One region of the Pseudoxanthomonas sp. G3 genome, then DNA from elsewhere that is predicted to be linked to it. Evidence: riboswitches for the same ligand, from Rfam matches in the RefSeq annotation. Region 1 holds a riboswitch; each other region holds the start of a gene.

Region 1 (9,504 bases):
ACCGAGCCGCGACAGCGTGTCCTGGCCACGCAGTAGTCCACGCACGCGGCTGGCGACGGCGACCAGCAGCGCATCGCCTGCCTGGTGGCCGTAGGCGTCGTTGATGCTCTTGAAGCCGTCGAGATCCAGGAACATCACCGCCAGGGATTCCTGCTTGCGCTTGGCCTTCTCGATGGCCTGCTCGATGCGGTCCTGCAGCAGCACGCGGTTCGGCAGGCGGGTAAGTGGGTCGTGCAGCGCCGCCTGTACCAGCTCTTCGTTGGCGCGCGCCAGCGAGATCGCCAGATGGCGCGTGCGCAGATGCATCTGCCGGTCCAACACGGAGACGATCAGCGCGATCCCCATGATCGCGACGGTGGCCACCACCACCAGGACCGCCAGCCACGGCGCGGGGACGCCGCCGTCGCGGGCCGCGCCGCACCAGCTGTCCGCCGGGAAGCGCGCGGCCGCCATGCCGGTGTAGTGCATGCCGACAATGGCGAAACCCATCACCACGGCCGCCGCCAGCCGCATCCAGTGGCGGCGATGGCCACGGCGCAGGTGGAAGGCGATCCACAACGCCGCGCCCGACGCGACTACGGCAATGGCGATGGACAGCGCGAACCACAGAGGGTCGTAGTCGATGCCAGGCTGCATGCGCAGCGCGGCCATGCCGATGTAGTGCATCAGCGCGATGCCCGCGCCCATCAGCACGGCGCCGAGGCAGAGCAGACGCCTGGGAAGATCGGGACGCGAGACCAGCCACAACGCGAATGCCGATGCGCCCACCGCGGCCAGCATCGAATACAGGGTGATGGCGAGGTCGTAGCCCAGTGGGATGGGCAGGTCGAAGGCCAGCATGCCGACGAAATGCATCGACCAGATGCCCAGGCCCATCGCCAGCGCGCCGCCGGCCAGCCACCCGCGCGCGGCCGTGGTGCCCTGGGTGGTCGTCACGCGGCTGGCCATGTCCAGCGCCGTGTAGGACGCCAGGATGGCGACCAGCAGCGAGAAGAGGACGAGGACCTCGTTGTAGGTTCCGGACATGGGGGAGCGCCGATGCCCGGTGGGGGCTGTCGACACTGTATCGGCCGCTACGCTTCTAACTTGAGTCCTGCCGCCTCCTCCCGCGCTCGCGCGCGGGAGAGGCCTTCAGCCTGTTGCGGGCTCAGACGCGCCCGAACACCAGGCTGGCGTTGGTGCCGCCGAAGCCGAAGCTGTTCGACATCACCGTATTGAGCGTCGCATCCCGGCTTGTCTGCACGATGGGAAAGCCCGCTGCGCCTTCGTCCAGCGTTTCGATATTGGCCGAGCCCGCGATGAAACCCTCGCGCATCATCAGCAGGCAGTAGATCGCCTCGTGCACGCTGGCCGCGCCCAGCGAGTGGCCGGACAGCGCCTTGGTCGAGGAGATCGGCGGCAGCGTGTCGCCCAGTGCGGTGCGGATCGCATCGAGTTCGATCACGTCGCCCAGCGGCGTCGAGGTGCCGTGGGTGTTGAGGTAGTCCAGCGGCGCGGTGACGCCTTCCAGCGCCATCCGCATGCAACGCACGGCACCTTCGCCGGATGGCGCCACCATGTCGGCGCCATCGGACGTCACGCCGTAGCCCAGCAGTTCGGCGTGGATGCGGGCGCCGCGCTTCACCGCGTGGTCGTAATCCTCCAGCACCAGCATGCCGCCGCCGCCGGCGATGACGAACCCGTCGCGGTCCGTATCGTAGGGACGCGAAGCATGGGTCGGGTCGTCATTGCGCTTGCTCGACAGCGCGCCCATGGCATCGAACATCATCGTCAATGCCCAGTGCAGTTCTTCGCCGCCGCCGGCGAAGACGATGTCCTGACGACCGGCGCGGATCAGGTCCGCCGCCGCGCCGATGCAGTGCGCAGAGGTCGCGCAGGCGGCGGAAATCGAATAGCTCACGCCCTTGATCTTGAACGCCGTGGCCAGCGTGGCCGAGACCGTGGAGCACATCGTGCGCGGCACCATGTACGGCCCGACCTTGCGGATGCCGCGCGCGCGCAGCAGGTCCGCGGCTTCGATCTGCCATTCGGCCGAGCCGCCGCCCGAGCCGGCGATCAGGCCGGTGCGCGGCTGGCTGACCAGTGCATCGTCCAGGCCCGCGTCGGCGATGGCATCGCGCAGCGCGATGTGCGCGAACGCGGCCGCATCGCCCATGAAGCGCTTTTGTTTGCGGTCGATCTGCGCATCGAGGTCGATCTCCGGCGCGCCGCCGACCTGGCTGCGGAAGCCGAGCTCGGCGTATTGCGGGATGTGGCGGATGCCCGAGCGGCCTTCGCGCAGCGCGGCCGACACGGTGTCCGCATCGTTGCCCAGGCACGAGGTGATGCCCAGGCCGGTGATGACGACACGGCGCATCAGAAGCTCTCCGTCGAAGTGAACAGGCCCACACGCAAATCGCGTGCGGTGTAGATCTCGCGGCCGTCGACGAGCATGCGTCCGTCGGCCACCGCCAGCACCAGCTTGCGGTTGACCACGCGGCTGATGTCGATCTCGTAGCTCACGCGCTGGGCGGTGGGCAGCACTTGGCCGGTGAACTTCACTTCGCCGGAGCCGAGCGCACGTCCGCGGCCGGGTGCGCCGAGCCACGTGAGGAAGAAACCGGTCAACTGCCACATCGCATCCAGGCCCAGGCAGCCGGGCATCACCGGATCGCCGAGGAAGTGGCACTGGAAGAACCACAGGTCCGGATGGATATCGAGTTCGGCGCGCACCATGCCCTTGCCGTGCGCGCCACCGTCCTGGCGGATCTCGGTGATGCGGTCGAACATCAGCATCGGGTCGTTCGGAAGGCGGCCGCTGTCGGGGCCGAACAGTTCACCGCGCGCGCTGGCCAGCAGCTGTTCGCGCGAGTAGGAAGCGGGGGCGTTCATTGCGTGATCCGTTCTGCGAAGCCCCAAATAATGCACACATGTGCATACGCTTGTCTTGATGTAGATCAACCGGGTTTTTCCATACGCCGGCGTACCATCGGCGAAGTGCAATCGCGGCAAGGGTTTCGCGCTTTTCGCCCTCGACTCCACACGCGTGCGTATCGTGCGTGCCTGCATCCATGCGATCGCGTACGGCCGCCGATATCATCGCGTGATGCGCAAAATCATCCACATCGACATGGACGCGTTCTACGCGTCGGTGGAGCAGCGCGACGACCCGTCGCTGCGCGGGCGACCGGTGGTGGTGGCGTGGCGCGGCGAGCGTTCGGTGGTGTGCGCGGCGTCGTATGAAGCGCGCGTGTTCGGCGTGCGCTCGGCGATGCCGGCGGTCCGCGCGGAACGGTTGTGCCCGCAGGCGGTGTTCGTGCCGCCGGACTTCACCCGCTACAAGGCGGTGTCGCGACAGGTGCGCGAGATCTTCCTGCGCCATACCGACCTGGTCGAGCCCCTGTCGCTGGACGAAGCCTATCTCGACGTCACCACGCCGAAATCGGATCTGCCGACCGCCACCGCCGTGGCCGAGACCATCCGCGCGCAGATCCGCGAAGAAACGCAGCTCACCGCATCCGCCGGTGTGGCGCCGAACAAGTTCCTCGCCAAGATCGCATCGGACTGGCGCAAGCCCGACGGGCAGTTTGTGCTGCGGCCGCACCAGGTGGAGGCGTTCCTGACGCCACTGCCGGTGGAGCGCATCCCCGGCGTGGGAAAGGTGATGCAGGGCCGGTTGAACGCGGACGGTATCCGCACCGTCGGCGACCTGCGTGCGTATGCACAGCAGGAGCTCGAAGCGCGCTACGGCAGCTTCGGTGGCAGCCTGTACCGGCGCGCGCGCGGTATCGACGAACGGCCCGTCGAGCCGGACCAGCCGGTGCAGTCGATCTCCTCCGAAGATACCTTCGCTACCGACCTGCTGCTGTCCGAACTGGAACCGCACATCGTCCGCATCGCGGAGAAGGCCTGGCAGGCCACCCGCAAGACCGAGCGCGTCGGCCGCACCGTGGTGTTGAAGCTGAAGACGGCGCAGTTCCGTCTGCTCACCCGCAGCTTCACGCCGGAGTCGCCGCCGGCGTCGGCGCAAGAGTTCATCGACATTGCGCTCGCCCTGCGCGAGCGCGTGGACCTGCCCGCGACGACGCGCTATCGGCTGGTCGGCGTGGGGCTGTCCGGCTTCCGCGACCGCGAGGAAGTCGCGTCCCAGCCCGGGCTGTTCGACAGCCTGGTTTGACGACGGTCACGATGCGGCTGCGCACATCGCCGCTGCGCGTTGGCAGTCGCGTCCTCCGCCTGCCAGCGCGCGCCGCGGCGTAGCGGTAGGCTCGCGCCATCGACCCGAAGAGGAGGCAGACGATGGTTTCGATCCGACAGGGGGCCGCCGCCGAACTCTGGCAAGCGGTGGTGCGCGAAGCGTGCGCACGCTGTGGGCAGACGCTGGACGAGGCGCAGGAGAGCTACCTGGTCTTCGTGCTGTTGCGGCACCAGCGCGATGGCCAGTTGCTGGCGCGCACCCAGGCGCTGGAATGGCTGGAGGCGCAACTGCGCGTGGGCAGCGCACGCACCGATGCGCTGCGCGATGTCGGCGACCGCTGCCTGCTGATCGCCGGGCTGTTTCCCGCGCTGGCGCAGCGGCGCCGCGTCAGCGTGGACTACTTCATCGACCTCGGCCGTGGCGCCTACCAGGGCGTGGCCGAGAGCGGGCGCAGCGCATATACCGACCTCTTCGCCCAACTGGCATGCACCTACCACCAGCTCGTGCAGACGCTGCGGGCGATACGGGGTGAGCGCATCGTGCCGGTGCTCGGGCGCCACGCCGGCCCGCTGCACTGAGTTCGCCGGTGACCCGCCGGGGGCGGGCCACCGGGAGGCATCTCAGTCGCGCGGCTGGTAGCGCAAGCTCAGGCCGTAGGTGCGGCCGGCCTGGTTGTACCAGGCGACGGTCTCGTACGCGTGGTCGAACACATTGCCCACCTTCGCCTGCAGCGTCCACGCCGGCGCGATGGCGTATTCAAGGCGCAGGTCCAGCGTGCTGTAGCCGCCCAGGCGATCGGTGTTGGCCAGGTTGTCGTAGCGCTCGCCCGCGGCGTTGAACGTCACGCCGGTGCGGAACGCGCCGAACGCGCGATCCACGTCGATGCGTGCGGTGTTGCGCGGACGACGCGCCAGCAGGTTGTCGTGGTTGGGGCCCGCCGAACGGTTGCGCGGATCGGTGTGGCTCAGCTGGGTGGCGATGTCGAAGCCGGCCAGGGTGAAATCGACGGTGAACTCGGCGCCGCGGATGCGGGCTTCGTCGATGTTGTTGGGCAGGAAGATCGCCGCGTCATACGAGATCAGCTGATCCACCTTGTTCTGGTAGACGTTGAACGTCCAGTTCCAGGTGTTCGCGTACTGCGCGATGCCGACGTTGACGCTTTCGGATTCTTCCGGCTTGAGGTCCGGATTGCCGAAGAACGGGTAGTACAGGTCGTTGAAGCTCGGTGCCTTGAAGCCGGTCGCCACGCTGGCGGTCAGCTTCAGGCCATCGCCGAAACCGAAGCCATAGCCGAGGCTGCCGGTGGTGTGGTTGCCGAACTGTTCGTTGTCGTCGTTGCGGACGCTGGCCTGCAGCTGATGCGCGCCGAAGCGGCCCTGGTACTCGACGAAGCCCGCCAGGTTGTCGCGCTGGGTGACGTCGAAATCAGTGTCGCTTTCCACTTTGTCGTCCTGCCAGTCGACGCCGGCGGTCAGCAGCTGGTTCGTCGCCAACGTGAAGTCGCCCTGCAGCGAGGCCACGTAGCGACGCGTTTCGAAGTAGCCCATCTGCACGTCGTCGAGGAAGTCGTCAGACTTGTCGTCGTTGCGGCCCAGGCTCAGCAGCAGGTTGACCTTGTCGCTCGGGGCGTAGCGCAGCTTGGTGCCCAGCACCTGCTGCACGGTCTCGGAGCGGTTGGTGAAACTGCCGTCGAACTCGCTCTCGCCGTCGGCACGCAGCGCGTTGGCTTCCAGCGTCAGGGTGTCGGTGAACGAATAACCGCCGCGCAGGTTGGCCGAGGTGTTGCGGTAGCCGTCACGGTCGGGTTCGTCGGTGAAGCAGCCGGCGCCATCGAACGGATCAATGGGGTCGCCAGCGGTGCCACGGCAGGCATTGAAGCCGTCCGTGCGCGTGTACGCCACGTCGGCGCCGAACCAACCGCGCGCGTTGCCGCCACCGATGCCGGCGCTGGCTTCGCGCGTGCTGTCGCTGCCGACGCCGATGCGGAAGTTCGGGCGCACCTTGCCGGTGTTGCGGCGGGTGAACACCTGGATCACGCCGCCGATCGCTTCCGAGCCCCACAGGCTCGAGCGCGGGCCGCGGACGATTTCGACACGGTCGATCTGGTCGATCGGCAGGTCCTGCAGCGCCGGCAAGCCGGCGGTCGCCGAGCCCATGCGCACGCCGTCCACGAGCACCAGCACGTGATCGGACTCGGCGCCGCGCAGATTGAGCGTGGTGATCTTGCCGGCGCCGCCCTGGTTGGCGATCGAGATGCCGGCGCGGCCCTGCAACAGTTCGCCCAGCGAGCGCGCCTGGCTGCGCTGGATGGCGTCGCGGCCGATCACCTGGGCCGGGACCAGGCTGTCTTCGACGGACACCTCGGTACGCGTGCCGGAGACGACGATTTCGTCGAAGTCGGTGGCGTCCTGCGCGTGCGCGGCGAACGGCAGCGCCATCGCGACCGCAAGGGCCAGCAGGGAAGGGGAGGAAAGGGTACGGCTCTGCATCGGAACAACTCCATCGCGCGCCCCGCGCGCATTCTTCGGCGTGGAGTCGCGATGGAAAGGGAAGCGGAGCGGACAGCGCAGGCGAGCGGCGCGGCACGCCGCGACGCCCTCCGCATCGCAACCAGTGGACTTCCAGGCCGGTCTCCGGGCTTGCGAACGAGTGCAGGACACTCCGCCGTGGCGCCTTCCCATGCGTGTTGGACGCACAGTGGCCGATGCCGCGGCTGTCTTCGCCTACCGTTGCGGGGGCAGCGCCGGAATGCCGCCGTGGGGCGGGTCACCGGCTTCCCGTTTCAACCCGGCACGAAGCACGGGTCACCTGAAAGCGCGCGCAGTATACGGGAAGCGCGCGCACCGTGGTCCGGCGTAGAGCGGAGCTTGCTCCGCTGCTTATGTGGGAACGGCCGGCGTGCGGCGTCGAGCAAGCTCGACGCTACGAGGGCGGGACGCGCGCGGGTTACCTCCAAGAGGCGCGTAGAGCGGAGCTTGCTCCGCTGCTTTTGTGGGACGGCCGGCGTGCGGCGTCGAGCAAGCTCGACGCTACGAAGGTGGGGCGCGCGAGGGTTGCCTCCAGGAGGCGCGCAGAGCGGAGCTTGCTCCGCTGCTTCTTGGCATCGGCGGATGGGCGACATGCACCCAACGCGACGTTGTGAATGGTCGCGATCAGTCGTCGCCGCGCGAGTCGAACAGGTTGAGCGAAGGGCCGGTGTCTTCTTCCTGCTCGGTGTGGGTCGTGGTGACCGGACCGGCGGCCGGCCGGCCACGCGGCGGCGGCAGCAGGGCTGCAGCGGCATCGTAGGCGACCAGCAGTTCGCCGCGGCGCACTTCGGGCAGTTGCTGCCAGTGGCAGTCCAGCAGGGCACCTTCCAGCGCGTACAGCAGGTTGAGGCTCGGGCGGAACCCGGCGCGCTTGACCCGGATGAAGGCTTCCACCGCGCCGACCGACTCCAGATCCTCCTGCGTGCGCAGGCCGACCTGGCGGAGCCAGGCGGCGGACTTGGGGCCGATGTTGCGCAGCTTGGTGCCTGTCATGTCAGGGAGTCCAGAAAGATGGCGGCGATGCGTTCCATGCCCGCCTGATCGTCGGCATCGAAGCGCGCCAGGCGTGGGCTGTCGAGGTCGAGCACGCCGACCAGGTCATCCCCTTTCACCAGCGGGACCACCAGTTCCGAGCGCGATGCGGAATCGCAGGCGATGTGGCCCGGGAAGGCGTCCACGTCGTCTACGCGCTGGGTCTGGCGGGTGCGTGCGGCGGCTCCGCAGACCCCCTTGTCCAACGGGATCCGCACGCAGGCTGGTAGTCCTTGAAACGGACCGACCACCAATTCCCGGCCATCGAAGAAGTAGAAGCCCACCCAGTTGAAGTCGGGAAGGGCGTGGTACAGCAATGCGGCCAGGTTGGCGGCATTGGCGATCCGGTCCGGTTCGCCGGCCAAGAGGGCGCGGGCCTGTTCGGCCAGCTGTGCGTATTGTTCCGGCTTGCTGCCGGAGAGCGTTTGGGAGGCGAATGACATGCCGCCGATTCTACTCCCGGCCCCTCGCAGTGGCCCGATATGATGCATTCCATCAGCGAACCTGACGGGGACACGGGTGGGCATGAATGCAGGCGATGACGAAGCCGGGTGGCGCGGCCACGGGGTGACCAGGCTGGAGGCGTTCGTGGACGCGGCGTTCGCGTTCGCGGTGACCTTGCTGGTCATCTCCGTGGACCGTATCCCGGACAGCATCGGCGCGCTGCAGCAGGCGCTGAAGAACGTGCCGGCGTTCGCCGCCAGTTTCGCGATGGTGGCGATGTTCTGGTACGCGCACGTGCGCTGGAGTCGGCGCTACCGCCTCGGTACCGTGCCGGCCACCCTGCTGAGCCTGTTGCTCGTGTTCCTGGTGCTGGTCTACGTGTATCCGCTGCGGCTGCTGCTGGGCACCTTCTTCGCGTGGATCACCGGCGGCTGGTTGCCGATGCCGCTGACCGACGCCAATGGCGCGCGTCCGCTGGCCTTCATGTTCACCTTCTACGGTCTGGCGTTCGCCTCGATGTCGGCCTGCATCGGCGGCCTGTACGTGCTGGCCTGGCGTGCACGCGCGCGGCTGGGGCTGGATGGCGAGGCCGCCGCGAACGCCGCCGGCGAAGTCGCTTCGCATGTTTACTTCGTCGGCGTAGGCCTGCTGTCGGTGCTGATCGCCAGCCTGCTGGGCGAGCACGCGCGGTCCTGGCAGGTCGCGATGCCGGGCAGTGTGTACTTCCTGCTGTCCTTCACCGGGTTAGTCCACGTCTGGGGCCAACGCTGGGGCGCGCGCCGCTGGCCGGAACACGGGGAGGGCTAGGCGGATGGACAGGCTGTTCGTCACCGGTACCGACACCGGCGTGGGCAAGACCGTCGCCAGCGCCGCACTGCTGCATGCGTTCCGTGCGCGGGGCTTGCGCGCGGTCGGCATGAAACCGGTCGCCAGCGGGTGCGAGGCAACGCCGGAGGGCTGGCGCAACGAGGATGCGCTCGCCTTGCAGGCCGCCAGCGATCCGGTACCCCCGTATGAGGACGTGAATCCCTATGCGCTGCCGGCGCCACTCGCCCCGGAGATCGCCGCGCGCGACGCCGGTGTGAATGTGCAGCTGGGCGTGCTGGTGTCTGCCTTCGAGCGCCTGCATCCGCTGGCCGACCTGGTGCTGGTGGAAGGCGTCGGCGGTTGGGCCGCGCCGCTGACGGGCACGCTGGACCAACGGCATCTGGTCGAACAACTGCGCCTGCCGGTGGTGCTGGTGGTCGGCATGCGGCTTGGGTGCATCAACCATGCGCGGCTTAGTGCGCGCGCGGTCCAGGACGACGGCGCGCGCCTGGTGGG
Region 2 (9,504 bases), 490 kb from region 1:
ACATGGAGTTCGCGTTCGAGTGCGTGCGCACCGTGCGCGAGGAAGAGCCGGACCTGTTCGACGACGTGATGCAGCAGCAGGTCTACGACATGCTGGAGGAAGCCATCGAGTGCGAGGTGCAGTTCGCCGAGGACGTGCTGTCCGGTGGTGTGGCGGGCATCTCCACGCGCGACATGCGCCAGTACCTGCAGCATTGCGCCGACCAGCACTTCGTCAAGCTGGGCATGCCCAAACGCTACGACGTGCGCAACCCGCTGCCTTTCATGGAGTTGCAGGACGTGCAGGAGCTGACCAACTTCTTCGAACGCCGCGTCTCGGCCTACCAGCTGGGCGTGCAGGGCGAAGTCGGCTTCGATCACGCGTTCTGAGGCGCGGCGATGGCTGACGTGGGAGCGACGTAAGTCGCGATCTCCGCAATGACGCGTCGTCATGGCATCCGAAGAGCGGCCGCGCGCTTCTGGAGTCCTGTCGCGACTCACGTCGCTCCTACAGCAGCACAACATCCAGTCAGCTATGCTGCCGCCGGGAGCACGCGAACCGGAGTACCCCCATGACCGAACTGGCCAACGCCGAAGCGCGCCCGACCGAAGCGCGCCTGCTGCACATGGTCTTCCCCGACCACACCAACCACCTGGGCACGCTGTTCGGCGGTCAGGCGCTGGCGTGGATGGACATGTCGGCCTTCATCGCCGCCTCCCGCTACGCCCGCACGACCGTGGTGACCGCGCGATCGGAGCAGGTCGATTTCAACCAGCCGATCCACAAGGGCGACCTGGTGGAAGTGGTCGCGCGCGTGGTGAAAGTCGGCCGGAGCTCGATGAACGTGGACGTGGAGGTCATCACCGAGAACCTGCTGACCGGCGAGCGCAAGTTGTGCACGCGCGGCCACTTCGTGATGATCGCCCTCGACCCGCTGGGCCGGCCGACACAGGCGCCGCCGCTGCCGCCGGCAATAGCACAGGATTGAAGCGACGGTGGCGGGCCGAGGCCCGCCACCACGCCGCAGCACCGTCAGGCCGCCTGCGCTTGGCTGCGGCGCAGGGCGTGCGCCGCCTCCACCATCCGCTCCAGCGCCGTGCGGACCTCCGGCCAGCCACGCGTCTTCAGACCGCAGTCCGGATTGACCCAGAGCTGCTCGGGCGCGAGCACGGCGCGGGCGCGCTCCAGCAGATCGATCATCTCGCCCGTGGTCGGGATGCGCGGCGAATGGATGTCGTACACGCCGGGCCCGATCTCGTTGGGATAGCGGAACTTCACGAACGCCTCCAGCAGCTCCATCCGCGAACGCGAGGTTTCGATGGAGATGACATCGGCGTCCATCGCCGCGACGGCTTCGATGATGTCGTTGAACTCCGAGTAGCACATGTGGGTGTGGATCTGGGTGTCGTCCTTCACCCCGGACGCGCTGATCCGGAAACACTCCACCGCCCAGTCCAGGTAGGCCTGCCAGTCGGCGCGGCGTAGCGGCAGGCCTTCGCGCAAGGCGGGCTCGTCGATCTGGATCACCCCGATGCCGGCCGCCTCCAGGTCGAGCACTTCGTCCCGCAGGGCGAGCGCGATCTGCCGGCAGGTCTGCGCGCGCGCCTGATCGTCGCGCACGAACGACCACTGCAGCACCGTGACCGGCCCGGTCAGCATGCCCTTCATCGGCTTGTCGGTCAGCGATTGCGCGTAGCGCGACCAGCGCACCGTCATCGGCGCGGGGCGCGACACGTCGCCGTAGATGATCGGCGGTTTCACGCAGCGCGAGCCGTAGCTTTGCACCCAGCCGTTCTTGGTGAAGGCGAACCCGTCAAGCTGCTCGCCGAAGTACTCCACCATGTCGTTGCGCTCGAACTCGCCATGCACCAGCACATCGATCCCGATCTCTTCCTGGATGCGCACGCAGCGCGCGGTCTCGGCTTCGAGGAAGGCGTCGTAGTCCGCATCGGACAGCGTGCCGCTCTTGTGGCGCGCGCGCGCCTCGCGCACTTCGTGCGTCTGCGGGAACGAGCCGATCGTCGTGGTCGGGAACGCCGGCAGCGCCAGGCGCGCCTGCTGGGCGAGGCGCCGCTGCGGATAGGGTGCATCGCGATGGATGTCGGCGGCCTCGGGCGACGCCAGGCGCGCCGCAACGGCGGGACGGTGCACGCGTTCCGAGTGGCGGCGCGATTCGATGCGATCGCGCGCCACCGCCAGCGCGGGGTCCGCCGCACGCGGATCGCGCAACGCGTCGGCCAGCAGACGCAGCTCCTCGATCTTCTGCCGGGCGAAGGCGAGCCATGACTTCAGGTCGGATGGCAGCGCCTTTTCGCCGGTGACGTCCACCGGCACGTGCAGCAGCGAGCACGAGGGCGCCAGCCACAGCTGGCCGAGCTCCAGGTGGCCTTGCGCGTACTTGGCCAGGATCAGCGCGTTGTCCAGGTTCGTGCGCCAGACGTTGCGGCCATCCACCAGCCCCACCGACAGCACGCGGCCGCGCGGCCATTGTTTCAGCACGTCGTCCAGCTGTTCCTTGCCGCGTACCAGGTCCACGTGCAGGCCGTCGACCGGAAGCGCGCAGGCCAGCGGCAGCTGCGCATCGAGCCGGCCGAAGTAGGTCGCCAGCAGCAGGCGCGGACGGACGGTCTTCGCCAGCGTCGCGTACGCACGCAGGTAGGCCGAACGGGCGGCGTCATCGAGGTCGAGCACGAGGCAGGGCTCGTCCAGCTGCACCCAGTCCGCGCCCGCCGCATGCAGTTTCGTGAGCAGTTCCGCGTAGGCCGGCAGCAGGCGGTCGAGCAGCGCCAGCCGGTCGCTGCCGTCCACCGTTTTCGCCAGCAGCAGGAAGCTCACCGGCCCGAGCAGCACGGGGCGCGTCGCATGTCCCTGCGCGCGGGCTTCGAGGTACTCGGCCACCGGTTTGTCGCCACGCAGACGGAAGGTCTGCCCGGCGTGCAGCTCCGGCACGAGGTAGTGGTAGTTGGTGTCGAACCACTTCGTCATTTCCAGTGCGCGCAGGTCCACGCCATCCTTTTGCAGGCCGCGCGCGAGCGCGAAGTAGCCGGCCAACGGATCAGCATCGGCCAGTGCGCGGTAGGCGTCGGGCAGGGCGTCGAACAAGAACGCGGTGTCCAGCACATGGTCGTACAAGGAGAAGTCGTTGCTGGGCACGACGTCGGCGCCGGCATCGCGCTGCAGCTGCCAGTGGCGATGGCGCAGGTCGCGCGCGGTGTCCTGCAGCGCCTTGGCGCTGCTTTCGCCGCGCCAGTAGCGTTCGAGTGCGGTCTTCAGTTCGCGCTTCACGCCGATGCGCGGGAAGCCGAGGGTGGTAACGGTGGTCATGGTGCGTGTCCTCATGCAGGCAGTGATGAGGAACGAAGGAACCGTGCGCCGGGCACGCGCCCGCCACGCCAGCGACCTTCGCCCCCGCGGGCGAGCCGGAGTGCCGGGAGGAAGGCGCAGGAGGACGCGTCCGGGCAGGCGCGCACGGACGCGGGCTCCGGCCGCCTCCCCTCGGAAGCTCCAGGTCAGGCGGAAGACGGTCGTGTCTTCCGGCCAGGGCAGGTCTTCGGGCTCATGGACGGGCGCATGTGCGCTGGCCTACTTCCCATCGCTTCCCGGCCCGCGAGGACCAGTGCTGTTGACGGGGTTCGTTTCCAAATACCGCTGCGGGGCAGCGCCGGAATAGGCCCATGGAACAGGCCGCACCGGCTTCCCTTTTAATTCCATCGCTTTATTCGCATGAAGAGATGGAAACCTTGGCGGAGGGGAAGTTACGCGTTGGCTGATAGTGCGTCAAGCGATGGGACTGCGCGAACTCAATGCTCGGCGATCGAGTACACGGCAATGATCCGATAGGGACCGGGCTTTGCGTCCTTGAAATCCCCACTCTCGAGCACATGGACCGCCGCTTCGAACGTCGTAAGCAGGCAGTGCGCATTGGTGTGGATACGCCTGGCGAGGTAGTTGCAGGACAGCGGCGAGCATTCTGGGCCGGCTCCGGCCCAGAACGAGGTGATATCGAACCCTTCCAGCGTCGCGTGGGCCGGCGGTTGCACGTTGACCTCATCGTGGAAGGGACCGAACGGCCCCCATGTCCCGGCATCACCGTCGAACTGAAGGTCGTGCGCTTCGTAGTAGAAGAGCCGCATACCCGTCAACGAGATGGCGTGCTCATCCGCGAGCGAGCGCATGATCTCGGGGGAGTCGAACAGGAAATAGCCGTTGTGCTTCCAGAAGTCGATGTAATCGGCGAAGTCGTCGTTGACGCACGCGCCCAGCGAGTAGACGTCCGATATCCCGGGCAGATCAAACCCCTCAGGTGTCTCGACCCGCTTGTACATGTAGCCGATGGGTCGCATGAAGCACCTGTCATCCCTGGAAGACGGCAGAATACTTCGGATGCATCTCGTGTTTCCCGCGGCCGGGCGGGATCGACCTGACTTGTTCGTCCTGATGGATCAATGCTCCGTCGACGCAGGCCCATGATGACCCTCGTGACACCACCCCCGTCACCCTCGCGACGTCGTTGGATGACGACACTCGCCGCCGCGCCGCTTGCTGCTGGCGTATGGCCCCTCCGCGCCTCCGCCGCCGCCTGCGACGATGCGGCGGGCTGGATTCCGCCGGACGCTTTCCTCGACGATCTGCCACGGCTGATGCAGGCGCTGCGTGTGCCGGGCATCGGGTTGGCGGTGGTCGAGCGGGGCGAGGTGGTGTGGGCACGGGGGTTCGGCGTGACCCATGCGCTGACGCGCGCGCCGGTGGTGGCGAACACGCTGTTCGAGGACGCCTCGCTGAGCAAGCCGGTGTTCGCCTACCTGGTGCTGCAGCTGGTCGACCAGGGCGTCATCGACCTGGACGCGCCGCTGGTGCGCTATCGGCGGATGGACTACCTGGCCGATCATCCGTGGATCGACGCCATCACCGTGCGCGATGTGTTGCGCCACTCCACCGGCCTGCCGAACTGGCGCCAGGATCCGGCGAACGAAAGACTGGTGCCGGTCGTGAAGCCCGGCATGCGCATCGATTATTCGGGCGAGGCGATCTTCTGGCTGCAACTAGTGGTCGAAACGCTGACCGGCGAGAGCCTGGACGAATCGATGCAACGCCTGCTGTTCGGCCCGGCCGGCATGCAGGGCAGCAGCTACAGCTGGAACGCGGACCTGGCGGCGCGTTCGGTGTACGGGCATCGCGCCGTCGAGGACGACACGCCCGGTATGCCGCCGCAGATGCTGCGCGAGCAATGGAGCGCGGCGCAGGTCGTGGCAGATCGCTGGGGCAAGCCGCTGTCGGCGTGGCGCTACGAGGATGCCGCGCGCGCATTGCCCGACGTGCAGGCGATCACGCCCAAGGGCCTGGTGAACTGGCCCGGCGACATCCTCGCCAATGCCGCCGCCAGCCTGCGCACCACGCCGACCGCGTACGCGCGCTTCATGGCGCTGATGGTGCGCACGCCACGCGAACCGTGGCAGATCACCGAGGCCACGCGTCGCGCGATGCTGACCAAGCAGATCGACGTGCCCGGGCGCTGGACGGAGAAGGGCCTGGGCTGGAACCTGGAAGCCACGCCGCGCGGCCCGGTGTTCTACCACTCGGGCAGCAACGGCGGCATCTTCAAGAACTTCGCGCTCGGTGATGCCAGCGGCCAACGTGCGCTGGTGGCACTGACCAACGGCGGCAGCGGCAATGTGCTGTACCGGCGCGTGGTGCGCGCCGCCACCGGCCACGACCTGCTCGCGTTCGACCTGTAGCTACAGGCCCTGGAACACGAACGGTTCCGCGGGCCGGAAGTCCTTCACCGCGTTGCCGGCGAACACGTTACGCTGGTCCGCACCCAGGTCCAGGCGCAGCACCTTGCCGGTCTCCTTTGAGAAGTCCACGTCCTTCAGATCCACCCAGAACGTGTTCGGCGTCAGTGCGGATTCGAAGAAATAGAGCTTGCGCTTGTGGTCGGCGACGGTGCGCCAGCGGGTGGAGGAGATGTTGGGCTCTTCCGGCGTGTTGATGCCGAACGGCACCGAGGTGTTGCGGATCACGCTGAAGACGCTGGCCAGGGCCTTCACCGGATCCTCGGCCTTGGGGATCGCATTGACGTAGAACGAGGCGCGCGCGAAGCGGTCTGCGGCGCGGTTGGTACCCGGCAGCATCACCGTGCCACCGATCTGCTTCCAGTACGCGTTGAGCGCCAGCTGCTGGTCGAACACCGGCGAATTGGTCATCACCTGGTAGTCGCGGTTGTGGTGGATCACCTGCTTGCCGTTGATGTACTCGATGATGGCGCTGTCGCCGCTGGCATCGGACATCGACAGGTGCAGCGTGGTCAGCCGGTCCTCGCCGGGCACCTTGTCGGTCACCACGGTGAAGGGCTGCGTGCGCAGGGCCTCGACGGCCTCCTTCACGCTGCCGTAGTTGTCGAGCACGTACTGGGCCCACGCCGCGATGCTTAGGCCGGGACCGCGTCCGTCGTAGGCGGGATATTCGGATTCGACCAGCCAGAGCACGTTGGCGACCAGCCCGGCTTCGTTCATGCCATCGGTGGTGGAGATGTCGTAGCCGGTGGCGATGACGCTGCCGTACTTCGATGTCCATTTCACGGAGTTGGGTCCAGCCTGCCCGCTGCGGGCCATGCCGCGGGGGAAGATCCACAGGTTCGTCGCCACGTCGTTCTTCCAGTCCATCGAACGGGCGGTGATCACGTCGTCGTTGGCGCCGAGATAGACAACGCGGGTGCAGGCGTCGGCGGGCGGCGTGGCGGCAAGCGAGAACAGCAGGGTGGCGGCGAACGCAAGCGGCAGTACGAAGCGACGATCCATGACGGTCTCCGTGAAGGCGGGAACAGGCGGCACGCAACGACAACGCCCGCCCTTTATGCCAGCGGGTATGTTAAACAGCGATCCTCAGCCGCCCCGAGATGCTGCCATGGCCACGCCCCCGCCGACACACCGTTCGTCCACCCGCGCCTTGCTGGCCATCGCCGCCGCGATGGCCCTCACCGCCTGCGTCAGCACGCCGGGTCCGCAGGTCGCCGGCAGCGGTACCTGCCGCGATGCGTCGCTCGGCTGGGCGGTCGGCCAACCGGCCGACGAAGCCACCTTGCGCCGCCTGTCCAGCGAGAGCGGTGCGGGTCTGGTCAATCCGATCGGCCCCAGCACAGTGGTGAAGCACGACAGCCGCAGCGACCGCCTGCGCGTCTACATCGATGCCAACAACCACATCACCGCGGCCCGTTGCGAGTAATCCCACACGCCATTCGCCATGCGTCGCGACCACATCCTCACGCTGTCCTGCCCGGACACCACCGGCATCGTCTACCGGGTTACCGGACTGCTGTTCGACGCCGGCTGCAACATTCTCGATGCGCAGCAGTTCGGCGACGAGGAATCCGGCCGCTTCTTCCTGCGCGTGCACTTCGATCTGCCCGATGGCATCACCGCCGAGGCATTGCAGGCGCGGTTCCAGCCACTGGCCGACGCGTTCGCGATGGACTGGCAGTTGCACGATGCGCGCCGCAAGGCGCGGCTGATGGTGCTGGTCAGCAAGCAGGGGCACTGCCTCAACGATCTGCTGTTCCGCGTGCACAGCCGGCAGCTGCCGGTTGAGATCGCCTGTGTGGTCTCCAACCATCCCGACTTCGCGCCATTGGCGCAGTCGTACGGCGTGGCCTTCCACCACCTGCCGGTCACCGCCGACCATCGCGACGAACAGGAACAGCGGATCATCGACCTGGTGGAACGCGAGCGGATCGACCTGGTCGTGCTGGCCCGCTACATGCAGATCCTCTCGCCGGCGCTGTGCGATGCGCTGTCCGGACGCGCGATCAATATCCACCACAGCTTCCTGCCCAGCTTCAAGGGGGCCAAGCCCTACCACCAGGCGCACGCGCGTGGGGTCAAGATCATCGGGGCCACCGCGCACTACGTGACGCGCGACCTGGACGAAGGCCCGATCATCGAACAGGACGTCGCCCGCGTGGACCACGCGATGACGCCGAAGGAACTGGTACGCATGGGCAGCGACATCGAATCGCTGGTGTTGGCCCGCGCCGTGCGGCGCCATACCGAACACCGCATCCTGCTCAACGGCCACCGCACGGTGGTGTTCCGTTAGGCCTGGCCCACGTAGGGATAATCGGTGTGGGAGCGACGTAAGTCGCGAGCTTTTGGTGTTGCCAGAGGAAGAGCTCGCGACTTACGTCGCTCCCACAACCCGCCTCCCCATCTCGTCTGGAATTCAGCTGCCGACGCGCCGCCGCAGCCCCACCAGCACCGCATAGATCACCGCCAGCACCACCACCGCCACGCCGATCGCCGTCCATTCGCGCACGCTCAGCGTGGTCAGGATGGCCACCATGCCGACCACCGCGAGTCCCGGCACCAGCGGACCGCCGCGCAGCACGAAGGGCTCACCACGCTCGCGCAGATCGCTGCGCTGCGCGCGCCATGCCGCCGCACACACCATCACGTACACCAGGCAGACCGCGCCGCCCGAGATCAGCACCAGGGCTTCGAAATTGCCCACGACCGCCAGCAGGCAGGCGATGCCGGCATGCGTGGCCAGCGCGAGCAGCGGCACGCGGTGACGGGCGCTGACGCGGCCGAAGGCCTGCGGCAGGTAACCGTCGCGCCCGAGGGCGAACAGTAACCGCGACGAACCCAGCAGATTGCCCAGCAGGAAGCCGGCCATCGAAATGCACGCGGTGACGAGCAGCGCGATGCGCGCGGGATCCCACAACCGGCCCGCGGCCTCCGCGATCGGCACGCTGCTGCTCGCCAGCGCCGGGCCCAGCACGCCCTGGCAGACGATCTGCAGGCCCAGGTACAGCAGCACCACCAGCAGGATGGCGCTGAGCGCCGCGCGCGGCACGCTGCGCGACGGATCGCGTACTTCGCCGCCGGGAATCAGCGCCGTCTCTACGCCGGAGTACGCGAACACCACCATCACCATGGCCGCGCCCAACGCCGTCCATGAGGGCACGTCGCTGAAGGCGAAGCTCACCTGCGCCGGATCGACGAAGGCCAGCCCGACGATCACCAGCAGGAACAACGGAACCAGCTTCAGCGTCGCCAGCGCCATCACCGCGCGCGCACCCAACTTCACGCCGAAGGCATTGAGCACGTAGATCGCGGCATACACGCCCAGCAGCAGCAGCGCGCGCGGCAACGGCGCATCGAAAACGGGCCACAGGCTAGCGACCTGCAGCGACAGCGCGGCCGCCACACCGGCACTGGAGGCCACGTTGCAGATCCACATCAACGCCCCGGCCAGGAACCCCGGCAGCGTGCCGAACACCGCGCTGACATAGGTATACGGCCCGCCCGTGGCGGAAGCGCGGCTGCCGATGGCGGCGAAGCACAACGCCACCGGCACCATCACCACCGCACCGGCCAGCAACGCCAGCGGTGCAGCCGCCCCGACCTGCGACGACAGCGCCGCGGGCATCTTGAAGATGCCGCCGCCGACGATGATGTTGATGACGGCCGCTGCCAGCGCCAGGCTGCCCACCGCCCGCAGCAACGCAGCATCGCCCTGCAGCGGACGGGA
Region 3 (9,504 bases), 500 kb from region 1:
CGCGGCCGCACGGCGCCCGCATCACGCCACAGGGCGGACGAGGCGCCCACCAGTGCGGCGAGGTGGGCGCCCGCGGAGTGACCCATCAGCAGCACGTTCGCCGGATCGGCCTGCCACGACGGTGCGCGCTTCTGCACGTCGGCCAGGGCGCGCGCGACGTCGCGGGCCTGGTCGATCGGCGCGGTGTCCGGACGCATGCGGTAGTTGATCGAGACCAGCACGTACCCCTTCGGCAGCCAGTACGCGGCCTTGTTCTCGACCACGCCCGGGTTGTCCTTGTTGCCGTTGGCCCATCCGCCGCCATGCACGAACAGGATGACCGGCGCGCGCCGCGGCTGCGCCGGCAGGTAGACGTCGTAGCGCTGGCGCGTGTCGTTGCCGTAGGACACGTCGCGTATCGCGCGCGCACCGGCGGGCAACGCGGGTGGGCGTGCAGCCGGCTGGCGCGAGGCTTCGCGCATCTCCTGCAGGCGCTCACGGAAGGTCTGCGCCGCCAGCGGCAGCACGGCGAACAGGGCGCAGGCCAGCAGGCCGGCACGGAACAGCGTCTTCATCGCATCACCTCGTGGGGACGTCCGGTTCAACCCGCGCGCAGCACCAGCTGGGCACGCAGGCCGTGGGGGGTATTCGGCAGCAGGCGCAGTTCGCCGCCGTGCTGGCGCGCCACACGGTCGACGATGGCCAAGCCCAGCCCGCTGCCGCCGCCCGCCTGGTCGTGGACGAAGGGCTGGCGTGCGCGCTCGGCCGCCTCGGCGGACAGGCCGGGGCCGCCGTCGGCGACTTCGACCACCCACGCCGCCCCTTCGGCCCACAGCTGCAACGACAACGGCAACGCGCCATGCCGCTCGGCGTTGACCAGCAGATTCTCCACCGCGCGCAACAACGCCATCGGCTTGCCGGGCAACAAGGCGTGCTCGGGCAGGTCGACGCGCCATCCTTTCGACGCCGCGGCGACCGCATGCCGGCAGATCGCGGCCAGGTCGACGGTCTCGCTGCCTTCGTCGCGACCATCGCGCGCGAAGGCGATGAACTGGCCCAGGATCGCGTCCATCTCGGCGATGTCGCGGTGCATGCTGCGGGTCAGCTCCGGATCGGTGTCGGGCACCATCTCCAGCGCGAACTGCAGGCGCGTGAGCGGCGTGCGCAAATCGTGCGAGATGCCGGCCAGCAACAGCGCGCGTTCTTCCGCCGCTGCACGCACGTCGCGACTGGCGTCGCCCAGCGCCTGCGCCAAGTCCGCCACCTCGCGTGGGCCCCGCGCATGCACCGGCGGCGGTGCGTCGCCACGCACGATGGCCGGTGCGGCGGCTGCGAGCTGGCGCAGCGGCTGCACCAGCCGGCGCGCGAAGTACGCGGCCGCCAGCCACACCAGCGCCACGCAGCCCACCAGCATGAACACCGAGAAACGGCGCATGCCGGTGCCGGGCCGGTCGTAAGCGAACGACACCCACAGGGGTTCGCGCGTGGCGGGTTTCAGCCAGATGACGCGCAAGCCGCGGCCGGTGTCCATCCGCAGTTCTCGACCCGCGCCCAGCGTGCCGGCGGCCCGTTCGCGCAGTTCGCGCAGCAAGGGGGCAAAGCGCGGCCGGGCGTCGGCAGGCGGTATGCTGCGTACCTCCAGCCCGGCTTCGCGCAGCTGCGCGACCGTGCGGGCATGAGGTTGGTGCTGGTCGAGTGCTTCCACCACTTCGGCGAAGCCCTGCATCGCGCGCAGCAGTTGGTCGGCCGCCGGCCGCGTGGCCAGTTCGCGCCCCAACAGGAGCGCCAGCACGGCGGCACCGACCAGCACCAGCGCGATGACCAGCGCCAGTTGACCGAACACGCTGCGCGGCAACGGCGCCCTCATGGTGTCGCCTCCGGCGGCACGAACACATAGCCCACGCCCCAGACCGTCTGGATCAGCCGCGGCTGACGCGGGTCCTCTTCAAGCAGGCGGCGCAGGCGCGCGATGGTCACGTCCATGCTGCGTTCGAAGGCCTCGTGTTCGCGGCCGCGCGCCAGGCTCATCAGACGATCGCGGCTGAGCGGCTGGCGCGGATGCCGCAGCAATACCGAGAGCACGGCGAATTCGCCGCTGGTGAGCCGCAGCAGCGCGCCGTCGCGGGTGAGCTCGCGTCGGCCGAGGTCCAGGCGGAACGGGCCGAAGGCGACATCGCCACCGTCGGGCTGCGGCGCGCCCGGCGCGGGGCGCGTGCGCCGCAACACCGATCGAATGCGCGCCAGCAGCTCGCGCGGGTTCACCGGCTTGGGCACGTAATCGTCCGCGCCGATCTCCAAGCCAACGATGCGGTCGATCTCATCGCCCTTGGCCGTCAGCATGACGATGGGCGTCGCGTCGCCCTGCCCGCGCAGGCGTCGGCAGATCTCCAGGCCGTTCTCGCCGGGCAGCATCAGGTCCAGCACGATCAGGTCGAAGTGGCCGCGATCCAGCGCCTGCCGCATCTGCCCGCCATCGCCCGCGCCACGCACCTCGAAACCCTGCGATTGCAGATAGCGCTGCAGCAGCTCGCGCAGGCGCACGTCGTCGTCGACCAGCAGGACACGGGGCAGGGCGTCTTCCATGGAGCCACTATCGCCCGCCGCCGCGACGGCCGGCAAACCCCGCCGACGGCCCGTTTGTAAGCAGATGTTTCCCGCGCGGCCGGCAGACACATCTGCTGTCAACCGCGACACACCTGCCCGCGTTGCCCGCCCTACCGTGGTCCTGCCGCCGCTTCCCCGTGCGGCCATCCCACATCCCCGACGAGGAATCCGCCATGAGCAAGACCCCGTTCCTGATCGCCACCGCCTTCGCCCTGTGCGCCACCACCCTGTTCGCCGACCACGCCGACGCCCGCGAGCGCAGCCGCGCCGTGCAGCGCAGCGCGCAAGGCGGCAACGTCGCGGTCGAGCGCAGCAATGCGCGCTTCGACAGCCAGCGCCAGCGCAACTGGCAGGCCGACGGCCAGGGCAATGCCACCGCCGCACGCAGCGGCGCCATCAGCGGTGCGAACGGCGGCAGTGCCGGCTACGACCGCAGCGCCTACCGCAACGCCGACGGCAGTGCCGGCCGCCAGGGTAGCGCCTACGCGAACGGCCCCAACGGCGGCACCGCCAGCACCAGTGGCGGCATCAGCCGCGATGCCGACGGCAACGTGACCGGCGCACGCAGCACCACCGCCACCGGCGCGAACGGCAACAGCTACAACGGCAGCACCACGGTGTCCGGCGGCACCGTCTCGCACACCGGCACCTGCACCAATGCCAGCGGCGAGACCATCGCCTGCCCGCGCGGCCACTGACGACCGCGTCTTTTCCGCAGGCGCGGCGGCATGGCACCCCCTATGCCGCATGGACGCCCTCCCACCCGTCGCGCCTGCACCTTCCTTTATTTCCTGGAGAACGCCATGTCCCGAACCATCCTGCTCCCCTTCGCCACCGCCCTGTCCGTGTTTTCGCTGGTGGCGCCCGCCTACGCGCAGCAGCGCACCCTGACCGACGAACAGAAAGCCACGCTGCAGGAACGCCTGAAGGCCGCCGACGCCAACGGCGATGGCCTGATCGACAAGGCCGAGGCCGACGCGAAGCTGCCGCGCATCGCCAAGCGCTTCGACACCCTGGATACGAACGACGACGGCAAGCTCTCGCCCGATGAAATGCGCGCCGCGGGCCAGAAGCTCGCCGAACGGCGCGCGCGGTAAGGCCGCGCCATGGACGGCCTGCGCGCCTTCGTCGGTCTGCCGCTGCTGGTGTTCGCGCTGATCGCGGCGATGGAAGCCGCGTGGCTCGCGCGGCGCGGCGTGCGCTACGACTGGAAGGGCTATTGGGCGTCCTTCGGCGACGCGGTGGGCCGCGCCCTGTCGGGCCTGCTGATCCAGGGCGGCATCGTCGGCGTGCTGCTGCTCGCGATCTGGGAGTTCCGCCTGACCACGATCGCGATGGACCAGGCCTGGCACTGGATCGCCCTCTTCCTCGGCCAGGAGCTCTGTTACTACGCGATGCACCGCGCCGACCACCGCGTGCGCTGGTTTTGGCTGAACCATTCGGTCCACCACTCGGCCACGCAGTACAACCTGTCCACCGCGTACCGGCTGGGGTGGACCGGCAAGCTGACCGGCGCGGCGGTGTTCTTCGGCCCCCTGGTCTGGCTGGGCTTCCCGGTGCCGTACGTGGTCGGCGCGTTGGCGCTGAACCTGCTGTACCAGTATTGGCTGCACACGGAACTGGTGCCGCGCCTGCCACGCGCCATCGAGTTCGTGTTCAACACACCGTCGCACCACCGCGTACACCACGCCAGCAATCCCGAGTACCTGGACTGCAACTACGGTGGCGTGTTGATCGTCTTCGACCGCCTGTTCGGCACCTGCCGCGGGGAGCGCCCGGACGTGCCGATCCGCTACGGCCTGGTAGACCCGGTGCGCAGCTACAACCCGGTGAAGATCGCCTTCCACGCCTGGGTGAAGCTGGGCCGCGACCTGCGCCGGGCACGCGGCCTGCGGCAGGTGGGCATGACCCTGTTCGGCCCGCCCGGGTTCGTCCCCGGCGGCGCGGACGAAGGCCGCCCGGGCCGCTGAGCGTGGCACGGGCCGGCGTGGCCGGCGACAATACGCGCCCCCGGCGGCCCCATGCCGCCCGCACGCCGAGCCCCATGACCGCCTTCGTTTCGCCCGACCGCATCCGCGGCCTGTTCGCCCAGGCCATGTCCGACATGTACCGCACCGAGGTGCCGTTGTACGGCGACCTGATCACGCTGGTCGGCGACATCAATGCCGAGACGCTGCAGCGCGATCCCGCCCTGGCCGAGCGCCTGCAGCGCACCGGCGAGACCGAACGCCTGGACCTGGAGCGCCATGGCGCCATCCGTGTCGGCACGCCGGCGGAGCTGGCGATGCTCGGCCGCGTGTTCGCGCTGATGGGCATGCACCCGGTGGGCTACTACGACCTCACCGTGGCCGGCGTGCCGGTGCACGCGACCGCGTTCCGCCCGCTCACCGAGGACGCGCTGGCCGCCAATCCGTTCCGCATCTTCACCTCGCTGCTTCGCCTGGAATTGATCGCCGACGCGACGCTGCGCGCGGAAGCCGAGGCCATCCTGGCCAAGCGCGACATCTTCACCGCCGGCGCGCGCGCGCTGGTGGACCAGGCCGAACGCGATGGCGGACTGGGCGATGTCGATGCGCAGCGCTTCGTCGCCGAGGCGCTCGAGACCTTCCGCTGGCACGGCGATGCGACCGTCTCGCTGGAGACCTACCGCGCGCTGCACGGTCTGCATCGGCTGGTCGCCGACGTGGTCAGCTTCCGCGGCCCGCACATCAACCACCTCACCCCGCGTACGCTGGACATCGACGCCGCGCAGGCGGCGATGCTCGAGCGCGGCATCCAGGCCAAGGCGCTGATCGAAGGTCCGCCGCGCCGCGCCGTGCCGATCCTGCTGCGGCAGACCAGCTTCAAGGCGCTGGAAGAGGAAGTCGCCTTCCCCGACGCCACCGGCACGCTGGTGCCCGGCAGCCACAGCGCGCGCTTCGGCGAGATCGAGCAGCGCGGCCTGGCTCTGACGCCCGCCGGGCGCGAGCTCTACGACCGCCTGCTCGCGCAGGTGCGCCAGGCCGGCGGCGCCGGCAACACGTCGGCGGACTATCCGCAGCGGCTGGCGGCGGCGTTCGCGGAATTCCCCGACGACGAGACCACGCTGCGTCGCGAAGGCCTGGGCTACTTCCGCTACCGCCTGACCGACTCCGGTGCCGCGTTGCCGGCGGCCGAGCGTGCGGCGATGACGCCCGACGCGCTGGTCGACGCCGGCCACGCCGTCGTGGACCCCATCGTGTACGAAGATTTCCTGCCGGTCAGCGCAGCGGGCATCTTCCAGTCCAACCTCGGCGGCGGCGAACAGCGCGCCTACGACGCGCATGCGAACCAGGAAGCGTTCGAAGCCGCGCTGGGCAAGACGATCCACGACCCGTTCGCGCTTTACCAACAGGCGCAGGACGCATCGGTCGCGGCGCTGCGCGGTTGATGGCTTTCCCCTCTCCCTGCGGCAGCGGGGAGAGGGTGCCGAAGGCGGGTGAGGGGCGAACGAAGTCCGGACACCAGATGCGTCCGCTCGAGACAACACGCTGGGTATCGAAGTACCTGACGTGCGCACCACTATTGCGCTCGCCCCTCATCCGCCCTTCGGGCACCTTCTCCCCGCCCAGCGGGGAGAAGGACTCAGCGGCGCAATGCGCCGAAACCGTGAAACCCGCTTCGTGCCGAGACTCGCTGTTCCACACAACATTTGGTGTTGACGCCTCCCGGACCCCCCACTATCTTGTGGCCGTCGGTTCCGGTGGCCGCAAGCCACGGGATTAAAACGGGAAGCCGGTGACGCGTTCGCGCCACTCCGGCACTGCCCCGCAGCGGTAATTGGGAACGAACCCGCCACACGCACTGAGGCGTCATGTCTTGGGAAGCGGCGGGGTAGGAGAGGCAGGAACGAGGGTGGAGGAACGAGGAACGAGAGAGACGCCTGCACGCGTTTACTCGTTCCTCGTTCCTCTCCACTCGTTCCTCGCCCCAAGCCCATAAGTCCGAAGACCTGCCGACAGCCGCGCGATGCACACCGCGCGGTGCCGGCCGCGGAATCTCCGGGGGGAGAGGGCTGGCGAAGCAGGGCACGCCGGTCTTCCGTCCGCGCGATCTCGCCCCCTGCGACGCCGCTTCCCCACTGTGATCCTCCATCCGGCCTTGCGCAGCCCCGCGAGGGACGGGCCGCCGCGTGCACCACGCATGGAGGATTCTCGTGACCCAGATCGACAGCGCCGTCGCCGACGCCGGCACCACCCCGTCCCAGAAGGACGCCTTTTCGCTGACCCCGCCGCCCACCGCCACCGCGATGAGCGTGACCAAGCGCAACGGCAGCCGTGAGCCGGTGGACCTCAACAAGATCGTGCGCGCGGTGCAGCGCAACTGCGAAGGCCTGCACGCCATCGACCCGATGCGCGTGGCCACCCGCACCATCTCCGGCCTGTACGACGGCGCCAGCACGCGCGAACTGGACGAACTGTCGATCCGCACCGCCGCGCTACTGACCGGCGAAGAACCCGAATACAGCCGCCTGGCCGCGCGCCTGCTCGCCGGCTACATCGTCAAGGAAGTCACCGGCCAGGAGATCCACGCATTCTCGCAGTCGGTCACCCGCGGCCACGAAGTCGGCCTGATCAACGACCGCCTGCTGAACTTCGTGCAGACCAACGCGCGCAAGCTCAACGACGCACTGGATGCCTCGCTCGACCTGCACTTCGACTACTTCGGCCTGCGCACTCTGTACGACCGCTACCTGCTGCGCCACCCTCATACGCGCAAGGTGATCGAGACGCCGCAGCAGTTCTTCCTGCGCATCGCCTGCGCGCTGAGCGAGGACGTGCCCGAAGCGTTGGCGCTGTATCGCCGCATGGGCAACCTGGACTACCTGCCCAGCTCGCCGACGCTGTTCAACAGCGGCACCACGCACGAGCAGCTGTCGTCGTGCTTCCTGCTTGATTCGCCGCAGGACACGCTGGAATCGATCTACGCCAAGTACGGCGATATCGCGCAGCTGAGCAAGTTCAGCGGCGGCATCGGCGTGAGCTACACGCGCGTGCGTTCGCGCGGCTCGCTGATCAAGTCCACCAACGGCCACAGCAACGGCATCGTGCCCTGGCTGAAGACGCTGGATTCCTCGGTTGCGGCGGTCAACCAGGGCGGCAAGCGCAAGGGCGCGGCCTGCGTGTACCTGGAAACGTGGCACGCCGACATCGAAGACTTCCTGGAACTGCGCGACAACACCGGCGACGAAGCGCGCCGCACGCATAACCTCAACCTGGCCAACTGGGTGCCGGATCTGTTCATGAAGCGCGTCGAAGCCGATCAGGAATGGTCGCTGTTCGATCCGCGCGTGGTGCCCGAGCTGACCGACCTGTACGGCGCCGCGTTCGAATTGGCGTACACACAGGCCGAACTGCAGGGCAAGGCGGTCAAGACGATCCCGGCCCGCAAGCTTTACGGCCGGATGATGCGTACGCTGGCCGAGACCGGCAATGGCTGGATGACCTTCAAGGACAAGTGCAACGCGGCGAGCAACCAGACGCTGCGCGCGGGCAACGTCATCCACCTGTCGAACCTGTGCACGGAAATCCTGGAAGTCACCTCGGCCGAAGAAACGGCGGTCTGCAACCTGGGCTCGATCAACCTCGGTCGCCATTTCGATGACGACGGTTGGTTCGACTTTGACAAGCTGGCCGAGACCGTCCGCCTGGCCGTGCGCCAGCTGGACCGCGTGATCGACCTGAACTTCTATCCGATCGAGACCGCGCGCCGCGGCAACCTGCGCTGGCGCCCGGTGGGCTTGGGCTGCATGGGCCTGCAGGACGTGTTCTTCAAGCTGCGCCTGCCGTTCGACAGCGCCGAGGCGCGCGCGCTGTCGGCGAAGATCGCCGAGACCATCTACTTCCATGCGCTGGAGACGTCGGTGGAACTGGCGCAGGAGCGCGGCCGGCACCCGTCCTTCGCCGATACCCGCGCCGCCAACGGCGAGCTGCAGTTCGATGCCTGGAACGTGGTTCCGGAGAACACGGAACGCTGGGACGCGCTGCGCGCGCGCATCAAGGAACACGGCCTGCGCAACTCGCTGCTGATCGCCATCGCGCCGACCGCCACGATCGCCTCGATCGCCGGCTGCTACGAATGCGTGGAGCCGCAGGTGTCCAACCTGTTCAAGCGCGAGACCCTGTCGGGCGACTTCCTGCAGGTCAACCGCTACTTGGTGGACGAGCTGAAGAAGCTGGGCCTGTGGACGCCGGAGACGCGCGATGCGATCAAGCTGGCGGAAGGCTCCATCCAGGGCATCGCGCAGATCCCGGAGACGCTGCAGCAGGTCTACCGCACCGCGTGGGAACTGCCGATGCGTTCGCTGATCGACATGGCCGCCGGCCGTGGCGCCTTCATCGACCAGTCGGCCTCGCTGAACCTGTTCATGGAGAGCCCGAACATCGGCGCGATGTCGTCCATGTACATGTACGCGTGGAAGCAGGGCATCAAGACCACCTACTACCTGCGTTCGCGCCCGGCGACCCGCATCGCCAAGACCACGGTCAGCAGCGCTGCGGTCACCGCCGAGCCCAAGCGGGAGTACACGCCGACGGAAGCCATTGCCTGCTCCTTGGAGAATCCGGAAGCGTGTGAGGCGTGTCAGTGAGGCGGGAACGAGTGGAGAGGAACGAGGAACGAGTGGAGGCTAGGGCGCGTCAAGCTTTGGCTGCTACCGGGATGGAGTTCCGTAGTTTCCGCCGCAGCGCCGTCAGGATTCGGCTTGTTTCATCGATAAGACCGTATGAAGAGTAAAGCTGTGCGGAGTCCATCCAGCCCAGGCGTTCGCACAAGAGCAATTGAGTGTGAAGTTCGGACAATGATCCTTGCGCGATGGCGAGGAATTGCGCCTTTTCCTTGCGAGACTCGCGAGACCAACCTTCTGCAACATTGCTCGGAACAGAAACCGCGGCGCGGGTGATC

Evidence for each region. A riboswitch is a leader RNA that binds a small molecule or an ion and turns the genes downstream of it on or off. The one in region 1 is predicted to bind cobalamin.
Region 2: another riboswitch for cobalamin. It lies ahead of metE (5-methyltetrahydropteroyltriglutamate--homocysteine S-methyltransferase); the one in region 1 lies ahead of btuB (TonB-dependent vitamin B12 receptor).
Region 3: another riboswitch for cobalamin. It lies ahead of AC23D6_RS00410 (ribonucleoside-diphosphate reductase subunit alpha); the one in region 1 lies ahead of btuB (TonB-dependent vitamin B12 receptor).

What each region holds. Positions count from the first base shown of each region.
Region 1 covers NZ_CM172805.1:3,630,489-3,639,992, reverse strand. Annotated here, with positions in the region: gene AC23D6_RS17515 (putative bifunctional diguanylate cyclase/phosphodiesterase) at 1-1,026, opposite strand, end outside; gene fabB (beta-ketoacyl-ACP synthase I) at 1,148-2,356, opposite strand; gene fabA (3-hydroxyacyl-[acyl-carrier-protein] dehydratase FabA) at 2,356-2,871, opposite strand; gene dinB (DNA polymerase IV) at 3,086-4,156, shown strand; gene AC23D6_RS17495 (hypothetical protein) at 4,279-4,755, shown strand; gene btuB (TonB-dependent vitamin B12 receptor) at 4,798-6,666, opposite strand; cobalamin riboswitch at 6,785-7,004, opposite strand; gene AC23D6_RS17485 (TfoX/Sxy family protein) at 7,330-7,698, opposite strand; gene AC23D6_RS17480 (GAF domain-containing protein) at 7,695-8,180, opposite strand; gene AC23D6_RS17475 (TMEM175 family protein) at 8,263-8,988, shown strand; gene bioD (dethiobiotin synthase) at 8,993-9,504, shown strand, end outside.
Region 2 covers NZ_CM172805.1:72,980-82,483, reverse strand. Annotated here, with positions in the region: gene AC23D6_RS00400 (ribonucleotide-diphosphate reductase subunit beta) at 1-368, shown strand, start outside; gene AC23D6_RS00395 (acyl-CoA thioesterase) at 551-967, shown strand; gene metE (5-methyltetrahydropteroyltriglutamate--homocysteine S-methyltransferase) at 1,012-3,303, opposite strand; cobalamin riboswitch at 3,504-3,737, opposite strand; gene AC23D6_RS00385 (hypothetical protein) at 3,780-4,322, opposite strand; gene AC23D6_RS00380 (serine hydrolase domain-containing protein) at 4,494-5,714, shown strand; gene AC23D6_RS00375 (linear amide C-N hydrolase) at 5,715-6,776, opposite strand; gene AC23D6_RS00370 (hypothetical protein) at 6,883-7,200, shown strand; gene purU (formyltetrahydrofolate deformylase) at 7,219-8,070, shown strand; gene AC23D6_RS00360 (APC family permease) at 8,194-9,504, opposite strand, start outside.
Region 3 covers NZ_CM172805.1:83,351-92,854, reverse strand. Annotated here, with positions in the region: gene AC23D6_RS00445 (alpha/beta hydrolase) at 1-554, opposite strand, end outside; gene AC23D6_RS00440 (ATP-binding protein) at 581-1,846, opposite strand; gene ompR (osmolarity response regulator transcription factor OmpR) at 1,843-2,562, opposite strand; gene AC23D6_RS00430 (hypothetical protein) at 2,757-3,281, shown strand; gene AC23D6_RS00425 (EF-hand domain-containing protein) at 3,387-3,680, shown strand; gene AC23D6_RS00420 (sterol desaturase family protein) at 3,690-4,553, shown strand; gene hglS (2-oxoadipate dioxygenase/decarboxylase HglS) at 4,628-5,992, shown strand; cobalamin riboswitch at 6,280-6,575, shown strand; gene AC23D6_RS00410 (ribonucleoside-diphosphate reductase subunit alpha) at 6,851-9,190, shown strand; gene AC23D6_RS00405 (four helix bundle protein) at 9,240-9,504, opposite strand, start outside.